DNA from 2 places in the Barrientosiimonas humi genome. Region 2 is predicted to be linked to the other one. Evidence: riboswitches for the same ligand, from Rfam matches in the RefSeq annotation. Region 2 holds a riboswitch; the other holds the start of a gene.

Region 1 (14,403 bases), 1.6 Mb from region 2:
CCAGGTTTTCCTGGGGGGAGTGGTCGAAGGTGGGACTGGCGATTGGGACTAAGTCGTAACAAGGTAGCCGTACCGGAAGGTGCGGCTGGATCACCTCCTTTCTAAGGAGCTGTTAAGCCTCTTCAGTGCCGTGTGTGTGCTGGGGGTGTGCTCATGGGTGGAACATCGATCATGGTGCCTCGTGGCGCTTCGGTCTGGTCAGGGCCGGCTAGTACGACCACGCTTCCTGCTTAGCCTTCTTGGTTGGGTGGGGGTGGTGGTGTGGAGGGCTGGTGACCGGGTTGTGGAGTGCGTGGGGGTGTCGACACGTTGTTGGGTCCTGAGGGAACAGGACCTGCCTGATGCAAGGTTCCGCGTCACTGTTGTGTGGTGTGGGGGTTTGCGGGGTGGGGGTTTTCTCGTGGACGGGACCAGCTGGCTGGCGCACTGGGTGTGTTGGTGGTTGGTGTTCGTGTGTTGTTTGAGAATTGTATAGTGGACGCGAGCATCTTTGTGGCCAAGTTTTTAAGGGCGCATGGTGGATGCCTTGGCACCAGGAACCGATGAAGGACGTAGGAATCTGCGATAAGCCTCGGGGAGTCGATAACCGGACTGCGATCCGAGGGTGTCCGAATGGGGAAACCCAGCACCTGTTATGAGGTGTTACCCGCATCTGAATATATAGGGTGTGTGGAGGGAACGTGGGGAAGTGAAACATCTCAGTACCCACAGGAAGAGAAAACAATATGTGATTCCGTGAGTAGTGGCGAGCGAAAGCGGATGAGGCTAAACCTGTTTCGTGTGATACCTGTCAGGGGTTGCGGAGCGGGGGTTGTTTGGGGTGCGTCGTGCTGGCTCTGACAGGTCGGCGCGGAGTGATAAATCGCGTGCATAGGCGAAGCGTCTTGAATGGCGTGGCGTAGAGGGTGGTACCCCCGTAGCTGAAATGTGCGTGACTTCGTTGGCGTGTTACCCCGAGTAGCACGGGGCTCGAGGAATCCCGTGTGAATCTGGCAGGACCACCTGTCAAGCCTAAATATTCCCTGGTGACCGATAGCGGACTAGTACCGTGAGGGAAAGGTGAAAAGTACCCCGGGAGGGGAGTGAAATAGTACCTGAAACCATGTGCTTACAATCCGTCAGGGCCTGCACTTTGTGTGGGTGATGGCGTGCCTTTTGAAGAATGAGCCTGCGAGTTAGTGCTCAGTGGCGAGGTTAACCCGTGTGGGGTAGCCGTAGCGAAAGCGAGTCCGAATAGGGCGATTGAGTCGCTGGGTCTAGACCCGAAGCGGAGTGATCTACCCATGGCCAGGTTGAAGCGCCGGTAAGACGGCGTGGAGGACCGAACCCACTTAGGTTGAAAACTGAGGGGATGAGCTGTGGGTAGGGGTGAAAGGCCAATCAAACTCCGTGATAGCTGGTTCTCCCCGAAATGCATTTAGGTGCAGCGTTGCGTGTTTCTTGCCGGAGGTAGAGCTACTGGATGGCTGATGGGCCTCACCAGGTTACTGACGTCAGCCAAACTCCGAATGCCGGTAAGTGAAGCGTGGCAGTGAGACTGCGGGGGATAAGCTTCGTAGTCGAGAGGGAAACAGCCCAGATCACCAGCTAAGGTCCCTAAGCGTGTGCTAAGTGGGAAAGGATGTGGAGTTGCTGTGACAACCAGGAGGTTGGCTTAGAAGCAGCCACCCTTTAAAGAGTGCGTAATAGCTCACTGGTCAAGTGATTCCGCGCCGACAATGTAGCGGGGCTCAAGCACATCACCGAAGCTGTGGCAGTCACACATTACTCTAGCAATCTTTTGGTTGTTCAGGGGTGTGGTTGGGTAGGGGAGCGTCGTGTGGCGGGTGAAGCATCGGAGTGATCCAGGTGTGGACGCTACACGAGTGAGAATGCAGGCATGAGTAGCGAATCACGGGTGAGAAACCCGTGCGCCGAATAACCAAGGGTTCCAGGGTCAAGCTAATCTGCCCTGGGTAAGTCGGGACCTAAGGCGAGGCCGACAGGCGTAGTCGATGGACATCCGGTTGATATTCCGGAACCGGCGAAGGACCGCCCATATCGAATCAGGTGATGCTAACCACCCTAACCCGCGCTTACTGCCCTTTCGGGGGTAGGGGTGTCGGGGGCGCGTGGGACCCGATCTTGTAGTAGGTAAGCGATGGAGTGACGCAGGAAGGTAGCCTCCGCGGGGCGATGGTTGTCCCCGTCTAAGAGTGTAGGCCGGCACTACTGGTAAATCCGGGTGCCTTGAAGGCTGAGACTTGATAGTGACCACGTTAGTGGGAAGTAGGGTGATCCTATGCTGCCGAGAAAAACTTCTAGCGAGGTTCGAGCCGCCCGTACCCCAAACCGACTCAGGTGGTTGGGTAGAGAATACCAAGGCGATCGAGTGAATCGTGGTTAAGGAATTCGGCAAAATGCCCCCGTAACTTCGGGAGAAGGGGGGCCTGAGCCTTGAAACCCTTTCGGGTTAGGGGCGAGGGCCGCAGAGACCAGGGAGAAGCGACTGTTTACTAAAAACACAGGTCCGTGCGAAGAAGCAATTCGATGTATACGGACTGACGCCTGCCCGGTGCTGGAACGTTAAGGGGACCGGTTAACATCTTTCGGGGTGTGAAGCTGAGATCTTAAGCGCCAGTAAACGGCGGTGGTAACTATAACCATCCTAAGGTAGCGAAATTCCTTGTCGGGTAAGTTCCGACCTGCACGAATGGCGTAACGACTTCTCCACTGTCTCAACCACGAACTCGGCGAAATTGCACTACGAGTAAAGATGCTCGTTACGCGCAGCAGGACGGAAAGACCCCGGGACCTTTACTATAGCTTGGTATTGGTGTTCGGTACGGCTTGTGTAGGATAGGTGGGAGATGTTGATCCCCTCGCGCCAGCGGGGTGGGGAGTCGTTGTTGAAATACCACTCTGGTCGTTCTGGGCTCCTAACTTCGGACCATGATCTGGTTCAGGGACAGTGCCTGGTGGGTAGTTTAACTGGGGCGGTTGCCTCCTAAAAGGTAACGGAGGCGCCCAAAGGTTCCCTCAGCCTGGTTGGCAATCAGGTGTCGAGTGTAAGTGCACAAGGGAGCTTGACTGCGAGACAGACATGTCGAGCAGGGACGAAAGTCGGGACTAGTGACCCGACGGTGGCTTGTGGAAGCGCCGTCGCTCAACGGATAAAAGGTACCCCGGGGATAACAGGCTGATCTTGCCCAAGAGCTCATATCGACGGCATGGTTTGGCACCTCGATGTCGGCTCGTCGCATCCTGGGGCTGGAGTTGGTCCCAAGGGTTGGGCTGTTCGCCCATTAAAGCGGTACGCGAGCTGGGTTTAGAACGTCGTGAGACAGTTCGGTCCCTATCCGCTGTGCGCGTAGGAAGCTTGAGAAGACCTGTCCCTAGTACGAGAGGACCGGGATGGACGAACCTCTGGTGTGTCAGTTGTTCTGCCAAGAGCACCGCTGATTAGCTACGTTCGGAAGTGATAACCGCTGAAAGCATCTAAGCGGGAAGCACGCTTCAAGATGAGGTTTCCAACACCCTTTGGGTGGTGAGGCTCCCAGCTAGACGACTGGGTTGATAGGCCGGACGTGGAAGCACAGTAATGTGTGGAGCTGACCGGTACTAATAAGCCGATAACTTGTTACCACAAAGATACTCGCGTCCACTATGCAACTCTGAAACAGCACCGGCCCGTTGGTTGGTTGATAGTTTCACAGTGTTACGGCGGTCATAGCGAATGGGGAAACGCCCGGTCACATTCCGAACCCGGAAGCTAAGCCCTTCAGCGCCGATGGTACTGCACTCGGTAGGGTGTGGGAGAGTAGGACACCGCCGGACTTAACTTGAAGTAGGAGGGGGAACCGTCATGGTTCCCCCTCCTACGCATTTGTCCACCTTTTTCCGTGACGGGAGAGAGTCATCGTGAGCGACGCCGACAGCACCGGTGCGGAGAACAGGCGGTCCGAGGAGGGCCGCGGTGGGGATGCCGGCGAGGGCCGATGGAAGCGTGCCGGTCGGACCGGTGGTGACTCGCCGGCGGAGGGCCGTCGGGAGAGCGGCTCCGACGCCGGCCGGTCCCGTGAAGAGCGTCCGCCCCGTCGTGAGGACCGACCCTCGCAGGACCGGGGACGGTTCGGGAGCGATCGCAGCCGTGGTGGATCCGGGCCGCGCCGCGGGTCGGACGACCGCACCGGTGACCGGCGCGGTCCGCGCCGCGACGGGAACAGAAGCTTAGACCGTGGCGGGCCCCGTCGGGATGACCGTGGCGGGCCCCGTCGTGACGATCGTGGCGGGCCCCGTCGTGACGATCGTGGCGGTCCGCGCCGTGATGACCGCGGTGGTCCCCGTCGTGACGACCGCGGTGGGCCGCGTCGTGACGATCGTGGTGGGCCGCGTCGTGACGACCGTGGCGGAGCCGGCCGGCCTTGGGCCGAGCGGAACGCCGGGGACCGTCCGGGGCCCCGTTCGTGGGACCGGCAGACCCCGCGCGACGACAGCGGCCGCCCGGTGCGGCGCAAGGAGCCGGAGATCCCGGAGGGCATCACCGGCAAGGAGCTGGACCGGGCGGTGTGGCACCAGCTGCGCACCCTGACCAAGGAGAACGCCGAGGGCGTGGCACAGCACCTCGCGGCGGCGGCGATGCTGCTGGAGGACGAACCGGACCTCGCGCTCGACCACGCCCAGACGGCGGTCCGCCGTGCGGGCCGCGTCCCTGCGGCGCGGGAGGCCCTGGGGCTGGTGCTGTACCGGCGCGGGGAGTTCTCCGACGCGCTCCGCGAGTTCCGCACGGCGCGGCGGCTGTCCGGCTCCGACCACCTGCTGCCATACATGGTCGACGCCGAGCGCGGGCTCGGTCGGCTGGAACGTGCGCTGGAGCTCGCGAGCTCGCCCGAGGCGAAGCGGCTGCCGGAGGCCGACAACATCGAGCTGGCGATCGTCGTGTCGGGGGTGCGCCGAGACCTGGGCCAGCCCGAGGCTGCGCTCATGGGGCTGCGCATCCCCGCTCTGAACAAGCTCGGCCGGCAGCCGTGGGCGGCCCGGCTGAGCTATGCGTACGCGGAGGCCCTGCTCGCCACGGGTGACGAGGACGGCGCGCACGAGTGGTTCAGCAAGGCGCTGACGCTGGACGCGCAGCAGGAGACCGACGCCGCCGAGCGGATCGCGGAGCTGGAGGGTGTGGTCCTGGAGGACCTGCTCGAGGGCGAGGACGACATCGAGCTGGGCGACGAGGACCTGAGCGAGGACGAGACCGCCGCGACCGGCGGCGACGACCAGCAAGCCTGAGCCAGAGGTAGCCGCGGCTGTCCACAGGGCTGTCGTGGGGCGCGCAGTTTTCCACCGGCCGGGTCGCGGCCGTGGTCGCACGAGCACGCCCCGAGCAGGCTGGTGGCATGACAACTCTTCACCGACGTACGCATCATGTCCGCGCCAGCACCGGCTGAGGCGCCGCCCGACCTGAACGAGGTGCGGCTGGTGGGCCGGGTGAGCGGTGAGCCGGCCGAGCGGGTGCTGCCGAGCGGCGACCCGATCGTCACCCTTCGGGTCGTCGTGAGACGCAAGGCCTCCACCGCCCGGCGCAACGCCGCACCGGTCGACACCATCGACGTGGCCTGCTTCTCGGCGACCACCCGGCGTCGCGCCGCGGCCCTGACGGCGGACACCGTGGTCGAGGTCGAGGGCTCGTTGCGGCGCCGGTTCTTCCGCACCGCGCAGGGCGCTGCCTCGCGCTACGAGGTGGAGGCCGCCTCGGTCAGACGGGTGAAGGGGTGATGCCCCGGGCGCGGCCCGTCACCTGACGCGCGCGACCGACCGCGCACAATGGCGCGCATGAGCCTGAGCGATCAGTCGCCCCGTGTGCCCGTCGACGGACTGGAGGGGGTCGTCTGCGACCTCGACGGGGTGGTCTATCACGGCGCCACCGCGGTGCCCGGAGCCGTGTCGGCCCTGGAACGGCTGGGCGGGGTCGCGCAGGTGCGCTACGCCACCAACAACGCCTCCCGCACGCCTGCGGTGGTGGCGGCCCAGCTGCGCGAGCTCGGCATCACGCTCGACGACGCGGACGTGCTCACCAGCTCCACCGTCGGAGCCCAGGTGCTGGCCGAGAGCCTGCCGCAGGGGGCGGCCGTGCTGGCCGTCGGGGGCGAGGGGGTGCGCGTCGCGCTGACCGAGTCCGGCCTCGAACCCGTGACCTGGGCCGACCCCGCGCAGCCGGCGCCGGTGGCCGTGCTGCAGGGGTACGGCGCCGAGGTGACGGCCGCGCAGCTGGCGGAGGCGGCGTACGCGATCCAGGCCGGTGCCCGGTGGGTCGCGACCAACACCGACCGAACCCTGCCGACGGCGCGCGGGATCGCTCCGGGCAACGGAGCGCTCGTCGCCGCCGTGCGGGCGGCGGTCGACGTCGACCCCGAGGTGGTGGGCAAGCCGGGGCCGTTGATGTACGAGCAGGCGGCCCGGCTGCTCGGCCGGGCACCGGAACGGATGCTCGGCGTGGGGGACCGGCTCGAGACCGACATCGCCGGCGCGCGGGCGGCAGGCATGCGAACAGCGTTGGTGCTCACCGGAGTTCACGGCCCGGGAGACGCGGCAGCGGCCCCTGCGGAGCAGCGCCCGGAGCTGCTGCTCGAGGGGTTGGCGGATCTGCTGGTGCCGTATGCGAGCCCGCAGCGGGTCGGGAACGGCGAGTGGCGCTGTGCCGGTGCCACGGCCCGGTGGAACGGCGCGCAGATCGAGGTCGAGGGCGGCGGCATCGGCGCGGCCCGCGCGGCCGTCGCTCTCGCGTGGGATCTGGTCGACGACGGACGCCTCGATGCCGATGTCGCCGGTGCCCAGGTTCGCAGTAGCGTGGGGCACCGGCCCGGCGCGGCGTCGACGTCGTGAGGCCGCACCTGCAAGCGCACCGAGGAGACCTCATGGCACTGGACAACATCCGCGCAGCGCTGCAGCTGCTCTCTGGCGCAGGCGAGCTCACCCGCGCCAAGGCGGTCGAGGCAGCCCAGACCCTGCTCTCGCTGCCCGCGCAGCTGCCTGGGGTCCAGGGGGCGGGGGAACGCGCGGGCCAGGCCGCCGGTCAGGTCGGCCAGCTCGCCGACGAGCTCGTCGCCGCGGCCGCCGCGAACCAGGAGAACGTGCGTCAGCTGGTACGCCAGGAGATCGCCAGCCAGCTCGGCCGGGTCGGTCTGCCGGGGGGCACCGACGACCGTCGCGGCCGCGGCTCCGCAGCCGCGCCGGAGGCGGCCATCGTTCCGGCGGCGCTGGTCGAACGTGCCGAGGACGCGGTGGCCGACCGGCCCGCGCGCAAGCGGCCCGCGCGCTCCAGCATCGCGCGCACCGCCCGCGGTGGCGCTGCCGAGCAGTCGGCTTCGGACCAGCCCGCGGGGACGAAGAAGAGCCCGGCCACGACCTCGACCGCGAAGAAGTCCGCGGCGAAGAAGTCGACGGCGAAGAAGAGCACCACGAAGGCCACGGCTGGTGGGTCGGCGGCGAAGAAGTCCGCGGCGAAGAAGTCGACCGCCAAGAAGTCCCCGGCGAAGACGACGTCGTCGAGCAGCGCTGCGAAGAAGTCCACCGCCAAGAAGGCGACGACCTCCGGGACCAGCGCGACCTCACCGGCCAAGAAGAGCGCCGCCAAGAAGAGCGCGGCGAAGAAGAGCACCACGAAGGCCACGGCTGGTGGGTCGGCGGCCAAGAAGTCGACGACCAAGAAGTCCGCGGCTGGCTCGCCCGCGGCGAAGAAGAGCACCGCGAAGAAGTCTGCAGCGAAGTCCGCGCCCTCGAGCGCGGCGAAGACCTCGGCGGCCAAGAAGTCGACCGCGAAGAAGTCCTCGACCTCCTCGGGTGCGAGCTCTCCGGCCAAGAAGACGTCGGCCTCGTCGGGGAGCACCAGCTCGCCGGCCACGAAGAGCACCACGAAGAAGTCCGCCACCAAGCAGGCTGGCTCATCGGGTGCGGCGGCGAAGAGGTCCAGCGCGAAGAAGTCGAGCGCGAAGAATGCCAGCACCTCGGGTACGCCGGCCACGAAGAGCACTGCCAAGCAGAGCACCGCCAAGAAGACTGCGGCGACGACGTCGACCGGCACGCAGGCGACTCCGGCGAGCGCTGCCGGTGCCGCCCAGCAGGGCGCGGCCAAGAAGTCCGCGCCGTCCGGCTCGGCGACGAAGACTGCCGCCAAGAAGACGACGGCCACGAAGCAGGCCGCCACGAAGCAGGCCGCCACGAAGCAGGCCGCGACGAAGCAGGCGGCCAAGACGACCACGCCGAGCACGACCGGGGCTGGCACGACGACGCCGAGCAGCCCTGCGGCTGCTGGTGGTTCGGCGACCGCGCCCACGAGTGCGTCGTCGTCGGGCACGCCGGGCAGCGACCGCCCCGAGCCGGTGGCGGCACGCCCGGAGCCGGTGTCGGTCCCCGACAGCGCGCCGGGCGCCAAGCAGTCGACGCGCGAGGTCGCGCAGGCTGCTGCGGCACCGTCCAGCGACGCCGCACCGGTCGGCGACCACAACGCGCCCGCGGCGGCCCAGCCGCTGGAGTCGGGTTCGGGCACGGCCGACCGTGACGACGCGGCCTCCACCGCCGCCCCGACCCCGGCCGCTCCGGCTGCGACCACCCCGGCGTCGGCGGCGGACACCGCGTCGACCGCGACGGGCACCGAGCCGACCGAGGGCACCCGCTCCGGCGCGGACGACGCCTCGGTCGATGCGGCCGGCACCACGGGTGACGCGCGCTCGGCCGACAGCACGTCGTGACCGAGTCCGAGGACACCCGGCCCGGTGCGGGGGAGGGCGGCCACGCCGTCCCCCGGCCGGGGCCGCCCGGGTCCCAGGGCCCTGGAGCAGGTTCTTTCAGCTCCCCGCGACCCGAGCCGGGTGCGGTGGGCGGCAGCGGTGTTGCGGCCGGTGCCGTCCGGGCGGGGGAATCGGGCCAGCCGGGGCAGGAGCCTGCCGAGGACGCCGAGGGCGCTGCCGGTCCCGGCCACGCCGCTGATCGGGAGGCCTCTGACGAAGCCGACCGCGAGGCTGCCGGGCGCGAGGCCGCTGACGACGTTGCCGCCGGGCGCGGCGAAGCCGACCGCGATACCGCAGGGCGCGACGCCGCTGACGAGAACTCTCCCGAGCAGGACCCAGACCTGGAGGGCGGCGACGAGCGGGAGGCGGCCGACGTCGTACGGCTGGAGCTGCCGGCCCGGGACAGCACGGGCGACCCGGCGGTGGACGAGGCGCTGACCGCGTTCGACCAGGCGCAGGGCGCCGACCTGACCAGCCATGTGCGTGCGGCCGAGGCGGTGCACGAGGCGCTGCAGCGGCGGCTCGGTGACGCTCATTCGTGAGCCGGGCCGCGGGGGTCTCGATACGGCCGCTCGTGCCTCACGGCCTACTCGACCGGCTTGGGTTTCGCGGCCTGCTCGACCGGCTTGGATGTTGGGGCCTGCTGGACCGGCGTGGGTGGCGGGGTGAGGTCCCCGGAGGTGGGTGAGGGGAGCTCCCGGGTCGACCAGGCGCTGGTCACCCGCGGGCTGGCGCGCAGCCGGGCGCTGGCCCGGGCGTACGTCGACGCGGGGCGGGTGCGGCGCGACGGGGTCGTCGTGGCCAAGGCGTCCGAACGCGTAGGCCCGGACGACGTGCTCGAGCTCGAGGGCGAGCAGGAGCGCTGGGTGGGGCGGGCGGCGTACAAGCTCGTGGGGGCGTTCGACGCCTTCGGGCCGCGCGGCCTGAGCGCGACCGGCCGGCGCTGCCTCGACGTGGGCGCCTCGACCGGGGGGTTCACCCAGGTGCTGCTGGAGCGGGGCGCGCGGCAGGTGACCGCGCTGGACGTGGGGCACGGCCAGCTCGTCACGCAGCTGCAGGAGGACCCGCGGGTGGTCGAGCGGTCCGGGACCAACGTGCGCGAGGTGGGCGCGGACGACCTCGGCGGGCCGTTCGACCTGGTGGTGAGCGACCTCAGCTTCATCTCGCTGCGCCTGGTGCTCGACCGGCTCGCCGCGCTGGCGACGCCCGGGGGAGACGTGGTGGTGCTGGTGAAGCCGCAGTTCGAGGTGGGGCGCGAGGTGCTCGGACGCACCGGCGTGGTGCGCTCTGCCCGGCAGCGGGCCGAGGTCACCGAGGCGGTCGTCGACGAGGCGGCACGGCACGGGCTGCGCGCGCACGGGCTGGTCGACAGCCCCGTGACCGGCGGCACCGGCAACCGGGAGTACCTGCTGTGGCTCGCGGCGCGCACGGAAGGCATGATGAGCGCGATGGACCTGCGCGCAGTGTTTGACCGCATCGCCGCCGAGCGAGCCGACCGGTGACCCGTCGCATCCTGCTGGTCGGGCACCCCGGTCGCCCGCGCGCGATCGAGGTCGCCCGCGACCTGGTGGAAGGCCTGCGGGCCAACGACATCGTGGTCTGCGGCGACCCCACCGAGCTGGCCGAGTTCGGGCTGCTCGGCGCCGACGGCGTCGAACCGGTCGAGGTGTCCGAGCCCGCGCCCGGAACCGAGCTGACCGTGGTGCTCGGCGGCGACGGCACGATCCTGCGGGCGGCCGAGCTCGTGCGCGAGTCGGGCATCCCGCTGCTCGGCATCAACCTCGGCCACGTGGGGTTCCTCGCCGAGGCCGAGCCCGACGACATCCACCACATCGTCCAGGGCATCGTGCAGCGCAGCTGGACCGTCGAGAGCCGCCAGACCCTCGAGGTGCTCGCGCGCGTCGACGGCGAGATCGTCTGCCACAGCTGGGCGCTCAACGAGGCGACCGTCGAGAAGGCCGCCCGCGAGCGGATGCTGGAGCTGGTCGTCGAGATCGACGGGCGACCGCTGTCGACCTGGGGCTGCGACGGGGTGGTCGTCTCGACGCCGACCGGGTCGACGGCGTACGCCTTCTCGGCCGGCGGTCCGGTCATCTGGCCGGGCGTCGAGGCGATGCTGGTCTGCCCCATCTCGGCGCACGCGCTGTTCGCGCGGCCGCTCGTGCTGGGCCCGCAGGCCCGGCTCGCCATCGAGATGGTGCCGCGCACCGAGGCGCGCGGGGTGCTGTGGTTCGACGGGCGCCGCTCCTTCGAGCTGCCGCCCGGCGCCCGGGTCGAGGCGCGCCGCAGCGACCGCAACGTCGACCTCGCCCGCCTCACGCCCGCGCCGTTCGTCGACCGGCTGGTCGCCAAGTTCGACCTGCCCGTGCAGGGCTGGCGCGGACGCGGACCCCGCTGACCGGTCCGGGGTGGTGCATGACACGCCCCAACGGAGAGTCACCGGCGAGGTCCGCCCGCTCACCCCGGCGACCACGGCGACCGCCCCGCATTGGTTAGGCTCGAACGCGTAGCTGGTTCTCCGGCTCGGTCCGCCTGAGGAGCCCCTCGAGTGGCGATCGTGCCGGGCCGAGCCCGCGCCGGCGTACGAGCCGGTGGGGGTGAGAGGGAACCCGGTGAGACTCCGGGACTGTCCCGCAGCGGTGAGCAGGAACGACCGCCGTCAAGAGCACTGGGTGCGCCCGGGAAGCGACGGCCAGTAGGAGCGGCGCCGTGCCGCGCGCCTGCAAGTCCGAAGACCTGCCTGCTGCGCCGGGCACGCCGTGCCCGGCGGTCCCCGCCTCGTGGACTGGGCGTGCCGGCCGCTGCGGAGTCGACCCCTGCGCGAAGGGGCGTCGTCCCGGTCCGGTGGTGCGCGCTCGTGGGCGGTGGCCTCCCGACCGCACCGCAGGAGCGAAGCATGACCGAACCGTTCACCGCCACCGTGCTGGGGCTGCCCCGCATCGGCCCCAAGCGCGAGCTGAAGAAGGCGCTCGAGGCCTACTGGGCGGGCGACCTCACCTCCGACGAGCTCGCAGCCACCGGCCGCGCGCTGCGCGAGACGCAGCTGCGCGGGCTGGCCGACGCCGGGCTCGACTCGGTGCCCGTGGGCACCTTCAGCCGCTACGACCAGGTGCTCGACACCGCCGTGCTGCTGGGCGCGCTGCCGGAGCGCTACACCGGCTTCGCCGACCCGCTCGACGGCTACTTCGCCGCGGCGCGCGGCACCGACGAGCTGGCGCCGCTGGAGATGACCAAGTGGTTCGACACGAACTACCACTACATCGTCCCGGAGATCTCGCCCGGCACGCAGTTCTCGCTGCACCCGGAGACCCTGCTCGCCGAGCTCGCGGAGGCCGACGCGCTCGAGCTCGGCGTGCCGGCCCGCCCGGTCGTGCTCGGCCCGGTCACCTTCCTGCGGCTGAGCAAGGCGGTCGGCTCGGACGCGCCGCTGCTGGACCGGCTCGAGGAGCTCGTCCCGCTGTACGCCGACCTGCTGGCCCGGCTCGCCGACGCCGGGGCGGCGTGGGTGCAGATCGACGAGCCCGCCCTGGTGACCGACCTCTCGGGCGAGGAGCTGGCGCAGGTGCGCCGGACGTACGACGGGCTCGCGGGGGCGCAGCAGCGGCCCGCCATCCTGCTCGCGACCTACTTCGGCCGCGCCGACGAGGCGCTGCGGGAGCTGCACGACACGGGCATCGAGGGCCTGGCGATCGACCTGGTCGCGGGGGCTCTGCCGCCGCCGGAGGTGCTGCGCGGCAAGCACGTCGTCGCCGGCGTCGTCGACGGACGCAACGTCTGGCGCACCGACCCCGACCGCGCGCTCGACGCCCTGGAGACGGCGCGGGCGCACGCAGCCTCGGTCGCGGTGTCGACCTCGTGCTCCCTGCTGCACGTGCCGTACGCCCTCGCCGCCGAGCCCGGGCTGGACGCCCGGTTGCGGTCCTGGCTGGCGTTCGGGTCCGAGAAGGTGCGCGAGGTGCGCGCGCTCGCCGACGCGCTCGCGGGCGCCGACCACGAGCCCGCCGAGCTGGAGCTCACCCGGGCCGGCCTCGCGAGCCGCCGCGACGACCCGCGGCTGCACCGGGAGGACGTGCGCGACCGACTCGCCGCGCTGGGCGAGGACGACCGGCGCCGGCTGCCCGCGGACGAGCGCCGGGCGCTGCAGGCGGAGCGGCTCGACCTGCCGCTGCTGCCCACCACCACGATCGGCTCCTACCCCCAGACCGCCCAGATCCGGTCGGCGCGCGCGGACCTGCGGCGCGGCCGGATCGACCAGGGGGAGTACGTCGCGCGGATGCGCGCCGAGATCGACGCGGTGCTGGAGCTGCAGGAGGGGCTGGGGCTCGACGTGCTGGTGCACGGGGAGCCCGAGCGCAACGACATGGTGCAGTTCTTCGCCGAGCGGCTCGAGGGGTTCGCCACCACGTCGGCCGGCTGGGTGCAGTCCTACGGGTCGCGGTGCGTGCGCCCACCCATCCTGTTCGGTGACGTGGCGCGGCCGGAGCCGATGACGGTCGACTGGATCAGCTATGCGAGCAGCCGCACGAGCAAGCCGGTCAAGGGCATGCTCACCGGCCCGGTCACGATCCTCGCCTGGTCGTTCGTGCGCGACGACCAGCCGTTGGCCGCCAGCGCCGACCAGGTCGCGCTCGCGATCCGCGACGAGACCCTCGACCTCGAGCAGGCCGGGACCGCGGTGATCCAGGTCGACGAGCCGGCCCTGCGCGAGCTGCTGCCGCTGCGCCGGGCGGAGCGGCCGGCATACCTGGACTGGGCGGTCGGGGCCTTCCGGCTCGCGACCTCGGGCGTGGCCGACGCGACGCAGGTGCACACGCACCTGTGCTACTCCGAGTTCGGCGACGTGATCGAGGCGATCGCGGGGCTGGACGCCGACGTCACCTCGATCGAGGCGGCCCGCTCGCACATGGAGGTGCTCGAGGACCTCAACGAGGTCGGGTTCGACCTGGGCGTCGGTCCCGGGGTGTACGACATCCACTCCCCGCGGGTGCCGTCCGTCGCCGAGATCGAGACCTCGTTGCGCGAGGCGCTGCGGGCGGTGCCCGCGGAGCGGCTGTGGGTCAACCCCGACTGCGGGCTGAAGACCCGGTCGTCGGCCGAGGTCGGGGCCTCCCTCGCCAACCTGGTCGCCGCGGCGCGGGCGGTGCGCTCGGCGCGCGAGGTGCGCGCCGGCCGGTGAGCGCGCGGCCCCGGGCTGCCCGTCCGGCACGCCCGCCGGCGGGCAGCCTGGGGTCGTGTCCGGCCTCGTCACTACAGTGACGGCGTGCTGCGCGAGATCCGGATCCGAGGCCTGGGCGTCATCGACGACGCCACGGTGCCGCTGGGTCCTGGGCTGAACGTGCTGACCGGCGAGACGGGCGCCGGCAAGACGATGGTCGTGTCGGCGCTGGGGCTGCTGCTCGGCGAGCGCGCCGACAGCGGCCGGGTGCGCGCCCAGGCGGGGTCGGCCTCGGTCGAGGGCTTCGTCGACGTGGCCGCCGACCACCCGGCCGCCCGCCGCGCCGCCGAGGCCGGGGGCGACGTCGACGAGGGCCTGATCCTGGCCCGCACCGTCGCCGAGGCGGGCCGGTCCCGGGCCTACGTCGGTGGCCGGTCGGCGCCGGTGTCGGTGCTGGCCGACCTCGGCCACCTGCTCGTCGCGGTGCAT
Region 2 (14,403 bases):
TACCAGCTGCGCTTGGCCTGGTCGCTGCGCAGCATCGCCCAGTTCAGCGCCCGCGGGTGCGGCGTCGACAGCACGGTGAGCGACGCGACCCGCTGCGGCACCCGCTCGCCCAGGGTCCACGCGACCGCGCCGCCCCAGTCGTGACCAACGACGTGGAAGCGCTCGGCGCCGGCCGCGTCGGCGAGGGCGAGCACGTCGGCGACCAGCTCGCGCATGGCGTACGCCGACCGCGCCTTCGGGCTCGCGCCGGGTGAGTACCCGCGCTGGTCTGGCGCGATCGTGCGCAGACCCGCGGCGTTCAGCGCGGGCGTGACGTCCTGCCAGGCGGTGCGGTCCTGCGGGAAGCCGTGCAGCAGGACGACCAGCTCGCCGTCAGCCGGGCCGGCGTCGGTCACGTCGAAGGTGAGTCCGTCACGGGTGTAGGTGTCCACGCTCACAACCTACGGCGTCGACTCCGCACGCGTGTTGTATCTATGATGGATACAACATGAGTGCATCAACGACCACGCGCACCTCGGCCGCCGACCGGGTGTACGACCACGTCAAGTCGGCCATCCTCGGCGGCGACCGCGAGGGCGGCTCCTTCCTCACCGAGGGCGAGGTCGCCGACGAGGTCGGCGTCTCGCGCACGCCGGTGCGCGAGGCCCTGCTGCGCCTGCAGGTCGAGGGTCTCGTCACGCTCTATCCCAAGAAGGGCGCGCTGGTCACCTCGGTGACCGCGCGCGACGCGCGCGAGGTGCTCGAGGCGCGGCAGGTGATCGAGGAGTGGGCCGCCGGGCGCGCCTGGAGCCGCCGCGCCGACCTGGTCGAGATGCTGGAGCCGGCGCTGGAGGCCATGCGCGCCGCCCGTCAGGCCGACGACCCGGGCGCGTTCTCGACCGCCGACCGGACGTTCCACGAGCTGATCGTCGACGCCGCGGGCAACGGGGTGATCTCCCGGCACTACTCCTCGTTGCGCGACCGCCAGCTGTGCATCCTCGCCGGGCAGATCCGGGCGGGGTCGGGCCGGATGAAGCACGCCCTCGACACCCACGGCGAGCTGCTCGAGCTGCTGCGCAGCGGCACCCGCGCCCAGTTCGTCAAGGCCTCCCGCGAGCACGTCGCCGACGCGATGCAGCGGCTCGGCGTCGGTGGCGAACGGTGAGCGCCGTGACCGCCGAATCCGCAACCACCGCAACCGATCTCGACGACGGGTTGCGCTTCCGGCTGGGCGGCCGGCGGGCGTTCGCCGTGTGGCTCACCGCCATCGCGATCTACGTCCTCGCCGTCTTCCACCGCACCTCGCTGGGCGTCGCCGGCATCATCGCCGCCGACCGCTTCGGCATCAGCTCGGCGCAGCTCGCGACCTTCGCGATGGTGCAGCTCGCGGTCTACGCCGCCATGCAGATCCCGGTCGGCGCGCTGCTCGACCGCTTCGGCTCGCGCGTCATGCTCGGCGCCGGCCTGCTGACGATGAGCTCGGCCCAGCTGGCCTTCGCGTTCGTCGAGTCCTACGCCGGTGGCATCGTCGCGCGCATCTTCGTCGGCATGGGCGACGCGATGGTCTTCGTGTCGGTCCTGCGTCTGGTCGCCCTGTGGTTCCCGCCGGCCCGGGTCCCGATGGTGACCCAGGTGACCGGCCTGCTCGGACAGCTGGGCGCGCTGGTCTCGGCCGGGCCGCTGGCGTACGCCCTCAAGGAGCTGGGCTGGACCACGAGCTTCCTCGCGGCGTCGGTCGCCGGGGCGGTGCTCGCGATCGCGCTCGCGGTCGTCGTGCTCGACAGCCCCTACCGCGAGCACGAGCGCACCGAGCTCAAGATGCGCGCCGTGGGCCGGGCCGTACGCCTGGCCTGGCGCCAGCCCGGCACCCGCCTGGGCCTGTGGTGCCACTTCACGACGCAGTTCAGCTCCAACGTCTTCGCGATCATGTGGGGCTTCCCGTTCCTCACCGCGGGGCAGGGCCTCAGCACCGCGCAGGCCTCGACGCTGCTCGGCCTCATGGTGGTCACCGCGATCTGCGCGAGCCCGGTCTTCGGGGTCTACATCACCCGCTACCCCTACTCCCGCTCCACCCTGGTGCTGGGCCTGGTCGTCGCGATCATGGCGGTGTGGGGAGCGGTGCTGCTGTGGCCCGGCCGCGCGCCGATGTGGCTGCTCGTGCTGCTCGTCGTCATCACCGCCGCCGGCGGCCCGGGGTCGATGATCGGCTTCGACCTGGCGCGAACCTTCAACCCCAGCAACCGGATCGGCAGCGCGACGGGCATCGTCAACGTGGGTGGTTTCGCCGCCGCGCTCGGCACGGTGGTGCTGATCGGCGTCGTGCTCGACCACGTCGCCCCCGGCGGCCCGTCGACCTACACCGTCGACTCGTTCCGCTGGGCGATGGCCGTGCAGTACCTCGTCTGGGTCACGGGCCTGGTGATGATCGTGCGCTACCGCCGCCGCACCCGCAGCGTCGTGCACAGCGACGAGGCGTACGCGCACCTGGTGCCCGCACGCCTCGCCGACCGCGCTCGCCCCTGACGCCGAGTCTCGTTGGGGCGCAGGGGGTTTCAGCCCTGCTCGCGCGACCTCAGGATCGCCTCGCGGCGGGCGAGCCGGTGCTCGCGGCGGATGGTCGCCTCGCGGAAGCGCCGCTGCTCCTCGCGCGTTCGAGGCTGCAGCTCGCGCACGCCGCGCGGCTTGCCCTCGCCGTCGACCGCCACCATCACGAGGTACGCCGTCGCCACGTGCACGGGGTCGCTCAGGTCGTCCCACCGCGTCGTCTCGACCCGGCAACCGACCTCCATCGAGGTGCGGCCCGCCCAGTTGACCTGGGCCTTCACCGTGACGACGTCGCCCACCCGCACCGGGGCGAGGAAGAGCATCTCGTCCATCGACGCGGTGACGGCCGGACCGCCGGAGTAGCGCGCGGCGGCGGTGCCGGCAGCGTCGTCGACGAACTTCATGATCACGCCGCCGTGCACGGTGCCCAGCAGGTTGGTGTCGTGCGCACTCATGATGTGCGCGAGCGTGAGCCGGGTGTCACGCGGTGCGGTCTCGAAGTCGTCGGTGGGAGCGTTCACGGCATCCACCATGCCCGCTCCCACCGGCGCCTCCTGCAGCTGGTCGGCCACGCGGGTCAGGATCCGGCCTTGGCGTCGACCTCGTAGGAGGTGTTGATCGCCTCGAAGAAGTTGACCAGCTGCAGCGTGTCGTTGGCCGTGGCCATCCACTTCGCCGGGTTGCTGACGTTGAACTCCGGCTCGAAACCGAGCTCCTCCAGCCGCCGGTCGGCGAGGTACTTCACGTAGGTGTTGATGTAGTCGGCGTTCAGCCCGAGGATCCCGTTGGGCAGCAGGTCGCGGTTGTAGCGCTCCTCCATCGCGACGGCGTCGAGGATCATCTGGCGGATCTCCTCGGCGAACTCCTCGGTCTGCAGGTCGGGGTTCTCCTCCAGCACGGTGTGGATGAGGTTGATCCCGAACTTCAGGTGCAGCGACTCGTCGCGCACGATCCAGTCGACCAGCGCCCCGAAGTTGCGCAGCAGGTTCCGCTGCCGGAACGACAGGGCCACCATGAACCCGCTGTAGAACCAGATGCCCTCGAGGATCACGTTGTAGGCCACCAGGTTCCGGACGAAGTCCTGCTTGCCCTCGGTGGTGGTGATGTCGAGGGTCTGCTCGGTCATCCGCTGGATGAACCGGACCTCGAACTCCTCCTTGGCCGCCATCGACGGGATGTCGACGTGCGCCGAGTAGGCCTCCTCGCGGTCGATCGGGAACGTCTCGAGGACGTACTCGAACGCCACGCAGTGGTTGGCCTCCTCCCACATCTGCTTGGCCAGGTAGAGGTGCGCCTCGGGCGCGTTGATGTACGGGTAGACCCCGAACGCCAGGGCCTTGTTGACGAGCAGCTCGTTGGGGTTGAAGTAGCTCATCAGGAAGGTGACGGCGTGGCGCTCCTCGTCGCTCATCCGCTGGAAGTCGGCGAGGTCCTCGCCGAGCTGCACCTCGTGCGGGAACCAGGTGTTGGCGACCGCCTGGTTGTACAGCTCGTACGCCCAGTCGTAGCGAATCGGCTTGAGCAGCAAGCCTTCTGAGATTCCGGTGCCGAGCAGCTGCCCGGCGTTCTGGGTGGTGGCGTCGGTGGTCACTGGCAGGCCTCGCAGTTCAGGAGCTCTTGGGGGTCGGTGGGGCAGACGAGGACGTCGTCGTCACGGACGACCTCGACGGCGGGGGTGGGGGTTTCGACGGGCGCGGCCGGCGCGGGCGCGACCGGTTCGGGCGCCACCGGGTCGACCAGGACGGGCGCGGCCGGTGCCGCCACGGGTGCGGCCACCGGCTCGGGTGCGACCGGCTCGGTCGCGACCGGTGCCGCGGGTGCCGTCGGCACGGCCGGCCTGGCGGGCGTACGCCGGGCGAACCCGAACCCGCCGGCGCTGCGGCCGGAGGACTTGGACTTGTTGACCGCGACCGTCGACTGCTCCGCGGTGTGCCGCGGCTTCATGTGCAGGTAGTAGGTCGTCTTGACGCCCTTGCGCCACGCGGCGGAGTAGATGCGGGTCATCTCGCCGATGTCGCGCGACTCGAGGTACATGTTCCGGCTGATCGCCTGGTCGATCCACTTCTGGGCGCGCGCGGCCACCTCGAGGTAGGCGTACGGCGACAGCTGGAACGACGTGCGGTAGATCGCGAGCAGGTCCTCGGGCATGTCGGGCACGTTGGTGAGGTCGCCCTGCGAGCGCAGCAGGTCCTCGCGCATCTGCTCCCACAGACCGCGCTCCTGCAGCGCGCGCACCAGGTTGCGGTTGATCTCGAGGAACTTGCCCGACGACGTCGCCCGGCTGAACAGCTGGGAGAACTGCGGGTCGAGACCGGGCGTGGTGCCGGCCACCAGACCGATCGACGCGGTCGGCGCGATCGCCATCAGCGTGGCGTTGCGCATGCCGCCGGAAACCTTGGCGCGCAACGCATCCCAGTCCATCCGGGTGGTCCGGTCGACATCGACCGGCACGCCGCGGCGGCGCTCCATCGCCTCGAGCGTGTCGATCGGCACGAGGCCGCGCGACCAGCCGGAGCCGGCGAAGTTGGGGTACGCCCCGCGCTCGCTCGCGAGGTCGGCGGACTCGTCGATCGCGTGCCACGAGACGAACTCCACGAGCCGGTCGATGAGCTCGTACGCCTCGTCCGACTCGTAGGAGATGCCGAGCCGCTCGCACACGTCGGTGAAGCCCATGACGCCGAGGCCGACCGCGCGGTTCTGGTCGTTGGAGTGCTCCGACTCCGGCACCGACGAGCGGGTGATGTCGATGAGGTTGTCGAGCTGGCGGATCGCCATGCGCGCGCTCTCGGCGAGGCGGTCCCAGTCCCACTCGCCGTCGTCGAGGTGGCGCGAGAGGTTGATCGAGGCCAGGTTGCAGACCGACACGTTGTCGCGGTCCTGCGGCAGCGTGATCTCGGTGCACAGGTTCGACAGGTGGATCGTGCCGGTGTTGTCGTTCAGCGCCCGGAGGTTGATCGAGTCCTTCCAGGTGAGCCACGGGTGCGACGTGGTCTGCAGCGACACGAGGATCGCCGTCATCTGCTCGCGCGCCCGAATCTTCTTGAACGAGCGCAGCTTTCCCTTCTCGGCGAGGTCGACATACTCCGCGTAGCGCGCGGAGAACTCCTCGCCCACGAGCTCCACCAGGTCGGGGGTCTCCAGCGGGTCGAAGAGGTACCACGGCTGGTCGTTCTCGACGCGCTTCATGAACTCGTCGGAGATCCAGACCGCGGTGTTGGCGGTGCGGGTGCGGCGGTAGGGGTCGCCGGCGTTCTGCCGCAGGTCGAGGAACTGCGGGAAGTCCAGGTGCCAGTTCTCCATGTAGAAGCACAGCGCGCCGAACTTCTTGCCGCCGCGGGAGACCGCGCGCAGCGTCGAGTCGATGGTGTGCATGAACGGGATCGGCCCGGTGGAGGTGGTGTTGTTGCTGCGGATGGGGGAGCCCTCGGCGCGCAGCTTGGTGACCGACAGGCCGATGCCGCCGGTGCCCTTGGTCAGCCACATGACGTCGCGCACCGACTTGGCGATGTGCTCGATGTCGTCGTCCATCTGCATCACGAAGCAGTTGGACAGCTGCGGGTTGGCGGTCCCGGCGTTGACGAGGGTGGAGCCGGCCGCGAGGTAGTCGAGGCGAGACATCTTGCGGTAGAAGCGGATCGCGGCCTGCGTGGGCTCCTTCTCGTTGACCGAGAGGCCCATCGCGACGCGCATCCAGAAGTAGGCCGGCACCTCGAGCATCTGCCCGCCGGGGCCGGTCGCCATGTAGCGGTTGCGCAGCGTCACGATGCCGATGTAGCGCAGCGCGTCGTCGTTGCTGTGGTCCAGCGCGGCGGCGAGCTCCTCGAGGTTGAACGCGCTCGCGAGCCGCGGGTCGAACAGCCCGTCCTCGACGGCCTCGCGCACGTAGCCCGGGAAGCGCGCCTGGTGCAGCAGCGCCAGCTCGGTCTGGGTCTCGAAGTCGCCCAGCACCTTCTTGTAGATCGTCTTCAGCAGCAGCCGCGAGGCGACCACGTCGAAGTCGGGGTCGTCCTTGACGTTCTGCACCGCGACCTGGATCGCGGCCTCGTCGAGCTGCTCGGTGGTGATGCCGTCGAACAGCGTGATCTCCAGCTCCGACGCGAGCTGCATGGTCATCGCCAGCCCGTCGGGCAGGCCTTCGGCGGCGCGCTCGATCGCCCGGTTGATCCGATCGGCGTTGTACGGCTCGCGCGACCCGTCGCGCTTGGTGACCTGAATGGCCATGTCGTGATGCCTCCTCCCTCGAGTCCTGCGTGCCCGAGGTCGCGAGGGGAGGCGGACGTACGACCGCGCCGGGGCAGCCGTGATCGTCGTGGGCCTGTCCCTCGAGGCCGCGGACCACCGTCCGGTCGGACGGCGTGCTGGCAGGTCTTCGGACTCGTGGGCGTGGGCCGGCTGGCCCGCCTAGTGGCCGTCGCTTCCCAGACCGGCTCGAGGCCGGATCCAGTGCCGATGACGGCGGTCGTTCCCACTCACCGCTGCGGGGCAGTCCCGGAATCGCACCGGGTTCCCTCTTGCCTCACCGGCCAGATGCGGAACATCTGGGGGTGAACCAGCAACGAGAGCACCATATGTGGTGCCGCCCGCGACACGCTAGCCGGGGATGTGCTGGATCGCCGAGAGGCCGGGTGCTATACGCGCGGGGCGCCCGCGCGTACGACAACGGCGGACCAGGCCGTGCTTTCGGCCGCGTCTCCTCCTCCGGCCGGGCTCGCAGGCTCGCCCGCCCGGCATCGTCGACGGCGGCACAGATAACACGACGGCGGACCACATCAGAAGTGGTCCGCCGTCGTACTAACTGTGCCGCCGTCGTCTCGTTCGTCTTGTCGACGATGCCGGGAGGTGCGCAGCGCAGCACGCAGCTCCCGGAGGAGGAGACAAGACCAGAATCACTCCGGCGCGTCGGCCTGGGAGTCGGAGGTCTGGTCGCGGTCGATCGAGCGCTCGGTCTCGTCGGGGGCGTGGCCGGGCATGGCCCAGCGGGCGGTGGTGACGCCCTGGTCCTTGGCGCGCTGCAGCGCGTCCTCGACGACGCGGTCGGCGTCGGCGGAGCCGATCCAGTGCGAGCCCTCCTCGACCGACTTGCCCGGCTCGAGCGCCTTGTAGGTCTCGAAGAAGTGCTGCATCTCCTTCAGCGTGAAGTCGCTGATGTCGGTGATGTCGGTGACGCCGTCCTTGCGCGGGTCGCCCGCGGGCACGCACAGGATCTTGTCGTCGCCGCCGGCCTCGTCGACCATCTTGAAGACGCCGACGGCGCGGGCGCGCACGACGCAGCCGGGGAAGGTCGGCTCGTCCAGCAGCACGAGCGCGTCGAGCGGGTCGCCGTCCTCACCGAGGGTGTCCTCGATGTAGCCGTAGTCGGCGGGGTAGGACATCGCGGTGAAGAGCAGCCGGTCGAGCCGGATGCGGCCGGTCTCGTGGTCGATCTCGTACTTGTTGCGAGTCCCGCGTGGGATCTCGATGCTGACGTCGAACTCCATGGAATGTCCTCATCGTTGAGCTGTGCGGTGCGGCGCACCGGGGTGGGGCGCCCGCGGGGTACGTCCGCGGACAGTTCGCGGTTAGTGTCTCCCACGAGAACGGGTCGCGGAGCAAGGGGGCAGCGTGCGCAGATCGCACCGCGCGCTGGTCGCGGGCGCCGCGACGGTCGCGCTGATCGGCGGCTACGCCACCTTCGACACCTTCGACGTCGTGCCGGGCGTGCTCACCACCGCTGACGCTCCGCGCGAGGCCGTGCCGCTGCCGGGGGAGTCGACCCCCCCGCCCGACGTACGCCGTCCGCAGCCCCCGCAGCCCCCGCAGGCACCCGCCGCTCTCCCCGGGGTCGGCGGCACCGCGCCCACGCCCGAGGGCGTCCGCGCCGCGCTGCAGCCGCTGCTCGACGCCCCCGGTCTCGGCCCGACGACGTCGATGGCGGTGCGCGACGCCAGCACCGGGCAGAGCCTGTTCGCGCTCGACCCCGACGCCGCGCGCACGCCGGCGTCGATCACCAAGCTGCTGACGGCGTACGCCGTGTCGCGCACACTCGACCTCGACAGCACCCTCGCGACGACCGTCCGGCAGGGGCCGGGCGACCAGGTGGTGCTGGTGGCGGGCGGTGACACCGCGCTCGCCAGGGGCAAGGGCAACCCTGACGAGGTGGCCGGCCGTGCCGGGCTCGGCGACCTCGCGAAGCAGGTGGCGGCCAACCTGAAGAAGCAGGGGCGCACGTCGGTCACGGTCGGCTGGGACCTGTCCTACGCCCCCGGTCCGCTGCAGAACGTGAACTGGCAGCAGGACCTCGTCGACATGGGCTTCACCACCCGCGTCGGCATGCTCGGGCTGGCCGACGACCGCTCCGACCCCGGCACCGCCCCGCCGACCGACCCGGCGCGCAGCACGACCCAGGCGTTCGTGAAAGCCCTTGCGGCAGAAGGGATCACGGCCGAGCTGGGCCAGAAGGTGACGACCCCCGACGGGGCGCCGCAGCTCGGCGTCGTGCGCTCGGCGCCGCTGGTCGACGTGCTCGGGCTGGCGCTGCGCGACAGCGACAACGCGATGACCGAGTCGCTCGGGCGGCAGGCCGCGGCCAAGGACGGGGTGCCCGGCGACGGTGCCTCGGTGACGGCGTGGGTGCTGCGGGTGCTGCGCGAGGACGGCATCGACCTGCGCGGGGTGAAGCTGATGGACGCCAGCGGCCTGGCCGACGGCACGACGATCCCGGCGCGGGTCGTCACCGACGTCGTGCAGCGCGGGGCGAGCGGCCAGGTCGAGGCGTTCCAGGACGTGCTGACCCGGCTGCCGGTGAGCGGCTGGAACGGCACGCTGCACAACAGGTTCCAGGCGACGGGCAGCACCGACGGCGCGGGCGGCGTGCGCGCCAAGACCGGCAGCCTCCCCGGAGTGACCAGCCTGGCCGGCACGGTCGTCACCCGCGACGGGCGCCTGCTGGTCTTCACGATCATCAACAACGGAGAGCAGCCGCGCGGGCCGCTGGCCGCGCGCGCCGACCTCGACCGCATCGTCACCGCGCTCGCCGACTGCGGCTGCCGCTGAGCAGCCGCCGCGTCCTGACGACGTAGGGTCGCCAGCATGAGCCAGGAGTACATCGACTGGGACCTCGCGCGACGCACCGGCCACCGCATCGTCAAGGACGGGCCCAAGGTGACGCTCGACGAGGCACGGGCCGCCGTGGCCGAGCTGCACTCGGCCGCCGACCGGGCCCACCAGCCGGTCGCCGACACCGCCGCGCTGCACGCGCCGGCCGGCGACACCCCCGTGCACGTCGTCGACCGCACCGCCTGGATCGACGCCAACACCGCCTCGATGGGCGCGCTCGTCGCGCCGGCGGTCGAGAAGATCACCGCCAAGAAGGCCGCCGGGCCGACCGTGCGCAAGGTCGGCGCCAAGGTCACCGGCGCCGAGATGGGCGCGCTGCTCGGTTATGTCGCGAGCAAGGTGCTGGGGCAGTTCGACCTCGCCCCCGAGGGCACCCCGAGCCTGCTGCTGGTGGCGCCCAACGTCGTGCAGGTCGAGCGCGAGCTCGGCGTCGACCCCAGCGACTTCCGGCTGTGGGTCTGCCTGCACGAGGAGACCCACCGGGTGCAGTTCACCGCCGTGCCGTGGCTGCGCGAGCACGTGATCACCAGCGCCCGCACGCTGATGGTCGACCTGGTGCCCGACCCCGACAAGCTGCCCGAGCGGCTGCAGCAGATCACCGGCCGGCTGCCCGGCGCGTTCAAGGAGGGCGGCCAGGGTCTCGCCGACCTCGTCACCACCCCGCAGCAGCGCGAGGAGCTGGCCCGCGTCACGGCGATCATGTCGCTGCTCGAGGGGCACGCCGACGTGGTCATGGACGCCGTCGGCCCGCAGATCGTCCCCACGGTCGGCGAGATCCGCGCCAAGTTCGACGAGCGGCGCAAGGGCGCCAGCGGCCCCGACCGGCTGCTGCGGCGGCTGCTCGGGCTCGAGGCCAAGATGCGGCAGTACCGCGACGGCGCGGTCTTCGTGCGCAGCGTCGTCGACCGGGTCGGCCTCGACGGCTTCAACCAGGTGTGGACCTCGCCCGAGACGCTGCCGCTGCCCACCGAGATCGCCGAGCCCGAGGCGTGGGTCGCCCGGGTGCACGGCTGACCGACGCCGTGCCGGGTCCGCCGCCCGCGGTCGCCCGCACCCGCCTGGCCGTACGCCGTGGGCTGAGCTCCCTTGCGGGAGAGGCTGATCCGCCCGGCCGGGAGCTGACGGTGCTGGTCGCGGTCAGCGGTGGCCCCGACTCGCTGGCGCTCGCCGCGGCCACCGCCTTCGAGGCGCCCCGGGCGGGCGTGCGGGCCGGTGCCGTCGTGGTCGACCACGGCCTGCAGCCCGCCTCCGACGCCGTGGCCCGGGCGGCCGCCGACCAGTGCCGGGCGCTTCGTCTCGACCCGGTGGAGGTCGTGCGCGTCGAGGTCGCCGACGGCTCCGGCGACGGGCCCGAGATGGCGGCGCGCACCGCCCGCCACGCCGCGCTCGAGGAGGCGCGGGTGCGGCTCGGGGCCGACCGGGTGCTGCTCGGTCACACCCGCGACGACCAGGCCGAGCAGGTGCTGCTCGGCCTGCTGCGCGGCTCGGGGGCCCGCTCGCTCGCGGGCATGCCGGAGGCGTCGCCGACGCTGCTGCGCCCGTTCCTCGACGTCACCCGCGAGGAGACCGAGTCTGCTTGTGCCGCAGCGGGACTCACGCCCTGGCGCGACCCGCACAACGACGACCCGCGATTCGCCCGGGTGCGCGCCCGCGCCGCGCTCGCCCAGCTGTCGGAGTCCCTCGGGCCGCAGCTCGGCGCCAACCTGGCCCGCACCGCGCGCCTGCTGCGCGACGACGACGACGCGCTCACCGCCTGGGCCGACCACGAGCTCGCCGCGGCCCGCCCCGCCGCGACCGGCCACGTCCCCGACGGAGACGCCGCGCTCGAGATCGACGGCCTGGTGCGCCTGCCGCGAGCCGTGCGCACCCGGGCGCTGCGGCGGTGGCTGCTCGAGGCCGGGGCCGACGGGGCGGCCCTCGGGTCGCGGCACCTCGCCGAGGTCGACCGGCTCGTCGCCGACTGGCGCGGCCAGGGCCCCGTGGACGTACCGGCCCTGTCGGTGCGGCGCATCGGGCCCACGCTCGCCGCCCACCCCCACGGTCGGGTTGAATGGGCTCGCCCCAAGCCCCGCCCCGCCGACGCCGCCGACGACGTCGCCGGTGCAGACGCAGATCAGGAGTGAGCGTGGACGCCTCGCACATGGGTGACGACCTGGAGAAGGTGCTGTTCACCGAGGACCAGATCCGGGAGCGGCTCGCCGAGCTCGGCGAGGAGATCTGGCGCGACTACGAGGGCAAGGACCTGCTGCTCGTGGGCGTGCTCAAGGGCGCGATCCTCGTGATGGCCGACCTCATGCGCACCCTCCCCGGCAGCGTGCCGATGGACTGGATGGCGGTGTCGTCCTACGGCTCGGGCACCAAGAGCTCGGGCGTGGTGCGCATCCTGAAGGACCTCGACACCGACATCAGCGGCAAGCACGTGCTGATCGTCGAGGACATCATCGACTCCGGCCTGACCCTGTCGTGGATCCGCTCCAACCTGGAGTCGCGCGAGCCGGCGTCGGTCGAGATCTGCACGCTGCTGCGCAAGCCCGACGCCGCGAAGGTCGAGATCGACTGCAAGTACGTCGGGTTCGAGATCCCCAACGAGTTCGTCGTCGGCTACGGCCTCGACTTCGACGAGCAGTACCGCAACCTGCGCGAGATCGGCACCCTCGCCCCGCACGTCTACAGCTGACGCCGGGCCGCGGCGCCGAAGGCCGCGGCGCCGAACGCCGCAGCGGGGAACACTGCCCGCGGGCCGCGCGTTCAACTGCGCAGACGCGGGCATACCGCGTCCGGACGGGCCGTGCGCGGCGTGTACCGTCGGCCAAGTCTGTGTCTCGGCTGCTGCCCACCCTGCGAGCAGGGCGCCGCCGCCGGCCAACCTGAGCAGGAGGATCGGGGCCCCGCCCCGCAGTTTCATGAACGCGAAGCGCATCGCCCGTGCACCTGGGTTCTGGATCGTCCTCGTCGTGGCGATCGCCTTCCTGTGGTTCGCCGTGGGTGGCTCCGGTGGCTTCCAGCGGGTCGACACCTCGCAGGCGATCACCCTCATCAACGAGAACAAGGTCGAGTCGGCCAAGGTCACGCCCGACCGGGTCGACCTCACCCTGAAGTCCGCGCAGGACGTCGGCGACGTGCAGGACGCCGACAAGGTGCAGGCCTACTACGTCCCGGCCCGCGGCGAGCAGATCGTCACCGCGCTCAACCAGCGCCCGCCGAGCCAGGGCTTCACCGACGACCCCGAGCAGCAGAACATCTTCGTCAGCATGCTGCTGACGATGCTGCCGCTGCTGCTCATCCTCGGTCTGTTCTGGTTCTTCATGTCCCAGATGCAGGGCGGCGGCGGCCGGGTCATGCAGTTCGGCAAGTCCAAGGCCAAGCTCGCCAGCAAGGACATGCCCAAGGTCACCTTCGCCGACGTGGCCGGCTCCGACGAGGCCGTCGAGGAGCTGCACGAGATCAAGGAGTTCCTCTCCGAGCCGCGCAAGTTCCTCGAGGTCGGCGCCAAGATCCCCAAGGGCGTGCTGCTGTACGGCCCGCCCGGCACCGGCAAGACGCTGCTCGCCCGCGCGGTCGCCGGCGAGGCGGGCGTGCCGTTCTACACGATCTCCGGCTCCGACTTCGTCGAGATGTTCGTCGGTGTGGGCGCCTCGCGCGTGCGTGACCTGTTCGAGCAGGCCAAGGCCAACGCGCCGGCCATCATCTTCGTCGACGAGATCGACGCCGTCGGGCGCCACCGCGGCGCCGGCCTCGGCGGCGGTCACGACGAGCGCGAGCAGACCCTCAACCAGCTGCTGGTCGAGATGGACGGCTTCGACGTCAAGACCAACGTCATCCTCATCGCCGCCACCAACCGGCCCGACATCCTCGACCCGGCGCTGCTGCGCCCGGGCCGCTTCGACCGGCAGATCGCGGTCGAGGCGCCCGACATGGTCGGCCGGCACCACATCCTGCAGGTGCACGCCAAGGGCAAGCCGATGGCTCCCGACGTCGACCTGCTCGCCGTCGCCCGACGTACGCCGGGCTTCTCGGGTGCCGACCTCGCCAACGTGCTCAACGAGGCCGCCCTGCTCACCGCGCGCAGCAACGGCCGGGTCATCGACAACGGGGCGCTCGACGAGGCCATCGACCGCGTCATGGCCGGCCCGCAGAAGCGCACCCGCGTGATGAGCGCCAAGGAGCGCAAGATCACCGCCTACCACGAGGGCGGGCACGCCCTGGTGGCCGCCGCGCTGAACTACACCGACCCGGTCAGCAAGGTGACGATCCTGCCGCGCGGCCGCGCGCTGGGTTACACCATGGTGCTGCCCGTCGACGACAAGTACTCCACGACGCGCAACGAGCTGCTCGACCAGCTGTCGTACGCCCTCGGCGGCCGGGTCGCCGAGGAGATCGTCTTCCACGACCCCAGCACCGGTGCGGCCAACGACATCGAGAAGGCCACCGGTCTGGCGCGCAAGATGGTCACCCAGTTCGGCATGAGCGAGCGGGTCGGCGCGATCAAGCTCGGCCAGGGCAACTCCGAGGTCTTCCTCGGCCGCGACATGGGCCACGAGCGCGACTACTCCGAGGGCATGGCCGCCGTCGTCGACGAGGAGGTCCGCCGGCTGGTGGACGCCGCGCACGACGAGGCGTGGCACGCCCTCAACGACAACCGCGACATCCTCGACAACCTGCTCCTGGAGCTGCTCCAGCGCGAGACGCTCGGCCAGTCCGACCTCGAGGTCGTCTTCCGCGACGTGCGCAAGCGCCCGCAGCGCCCGGTGTGGCTGTCCAGCGACCTGCGCACGGTGAGCGACC

The links. A riboswitch is a leader RNA that binds a small molecule or an ion and turns the genes downstream of it on or off. The one in region 2 is predicted to bind cobalamin.
Region 1: another riboswitch for cobalamin. It lies ahead of metE (5-methyltetrahydropteroyltriglutamate--homocysteine S-methyltransferase); the one in region 2 lies ahead of FB554_RS00190 (ribonucleoside-diphosphate reductase subunit alpha).

The regions. Positions count from the first base shown of each region.
Region 1 covers NZ_VFOK01000001.1:1,666,149-1,680,551, reverse strand. The annotation lists rRNA gene FB554_RS07815 (16S ribosomal RNA) at 1-101, shown strand, start outside; rRNA gene FB554_RS07810 (23S ribosomal RNA) at 495-3,624, shown strand; rRNA gene rrf (5S ribosomal RNA) at 3,699-3,816, shown strand; gene FB554_RS07800 (tetratricopeptide repeat protein) at 4,486-5,262, shown strand; gene FB554_RS07795 (single-stranded DNA-binding protein) at 5,398-5,748, shown strand; gene FB554_RS07790 (HAD-IIA family hydrolase) at 5,806-6,855, shown strand; gene FB554_RS17320 (hypothetical protein) at 7,109-8,764, opposite strand; gene FB554_RS07780 (hypothetical protein) at 8,846-9,301, shown strand; gene FB554_RS07775 (TlyA family RNA methyltransferase) at 9,440-10,261, shown strand; gene FB554_RS07770 (NAD kinase) at 10,258-11,157, shown strand; cobalamin riboswitch at 11,362-11,497, shown strand; gene metE (5-methyltetrahydropteroyltriglutamate--homocysteine S-methyltransferase) at 11,656-13,935, shown strand; gene recN (DNA repair protein RecN) at 14,020-14,403, shown strand, end outside.
Region 2 covers NZ_VFOK01000001.1:33,453-47,855, forward strand. The annotation lists gene FB554_RS00165 (alpha/beta fold hydrolase) at 1-431, opposite strand, end outside; gene FB554_RS00170 (GntR family transcriptional regulator) at 488-1,144, shown strand; gene FB554_RS00175 (MFS transporter) at 1,150-2,502, shown strand; gene FB554_RS00180 (acyl-CoA thioesterase) at 2,532-3,095, opposite strand; gene FB554_RS00185 (ribonucleotide-diphosphate reductase subunit beta) at 3,101-4,114, opposite strand; gene FB554_RS00190 (ribonucleoside-diphosphate reductase subunit alpha) at 4,111-6,744, opposite strand; cobalamin riboswitch at 6,867-7,092, opposite strand; gene FB554_RS00195 (inorganic diphosphatase) at 7,410-8,000, opposite strand; gene dacB (D-alanyl-D-alanine carboxypeptidase/D-alanyl-D-alanine endopeptidase) at 8,125-9,555, shown strand; gene FB554_RS00205 (zinc-dependent metalloprotease) at 9,592-10,632, shown strand; gene tilS (tRNA lysidine(34) synthetase TilS) at 10,608-11,741, shown strand; gene hpt (hypoxanthine phosphoribosyltransferase) at 11,744-12,295, shown strand; gene ftsH (ATP-dependent zinc metalloprotease FtsH) at 12,522-14,403, shown strand, end outside.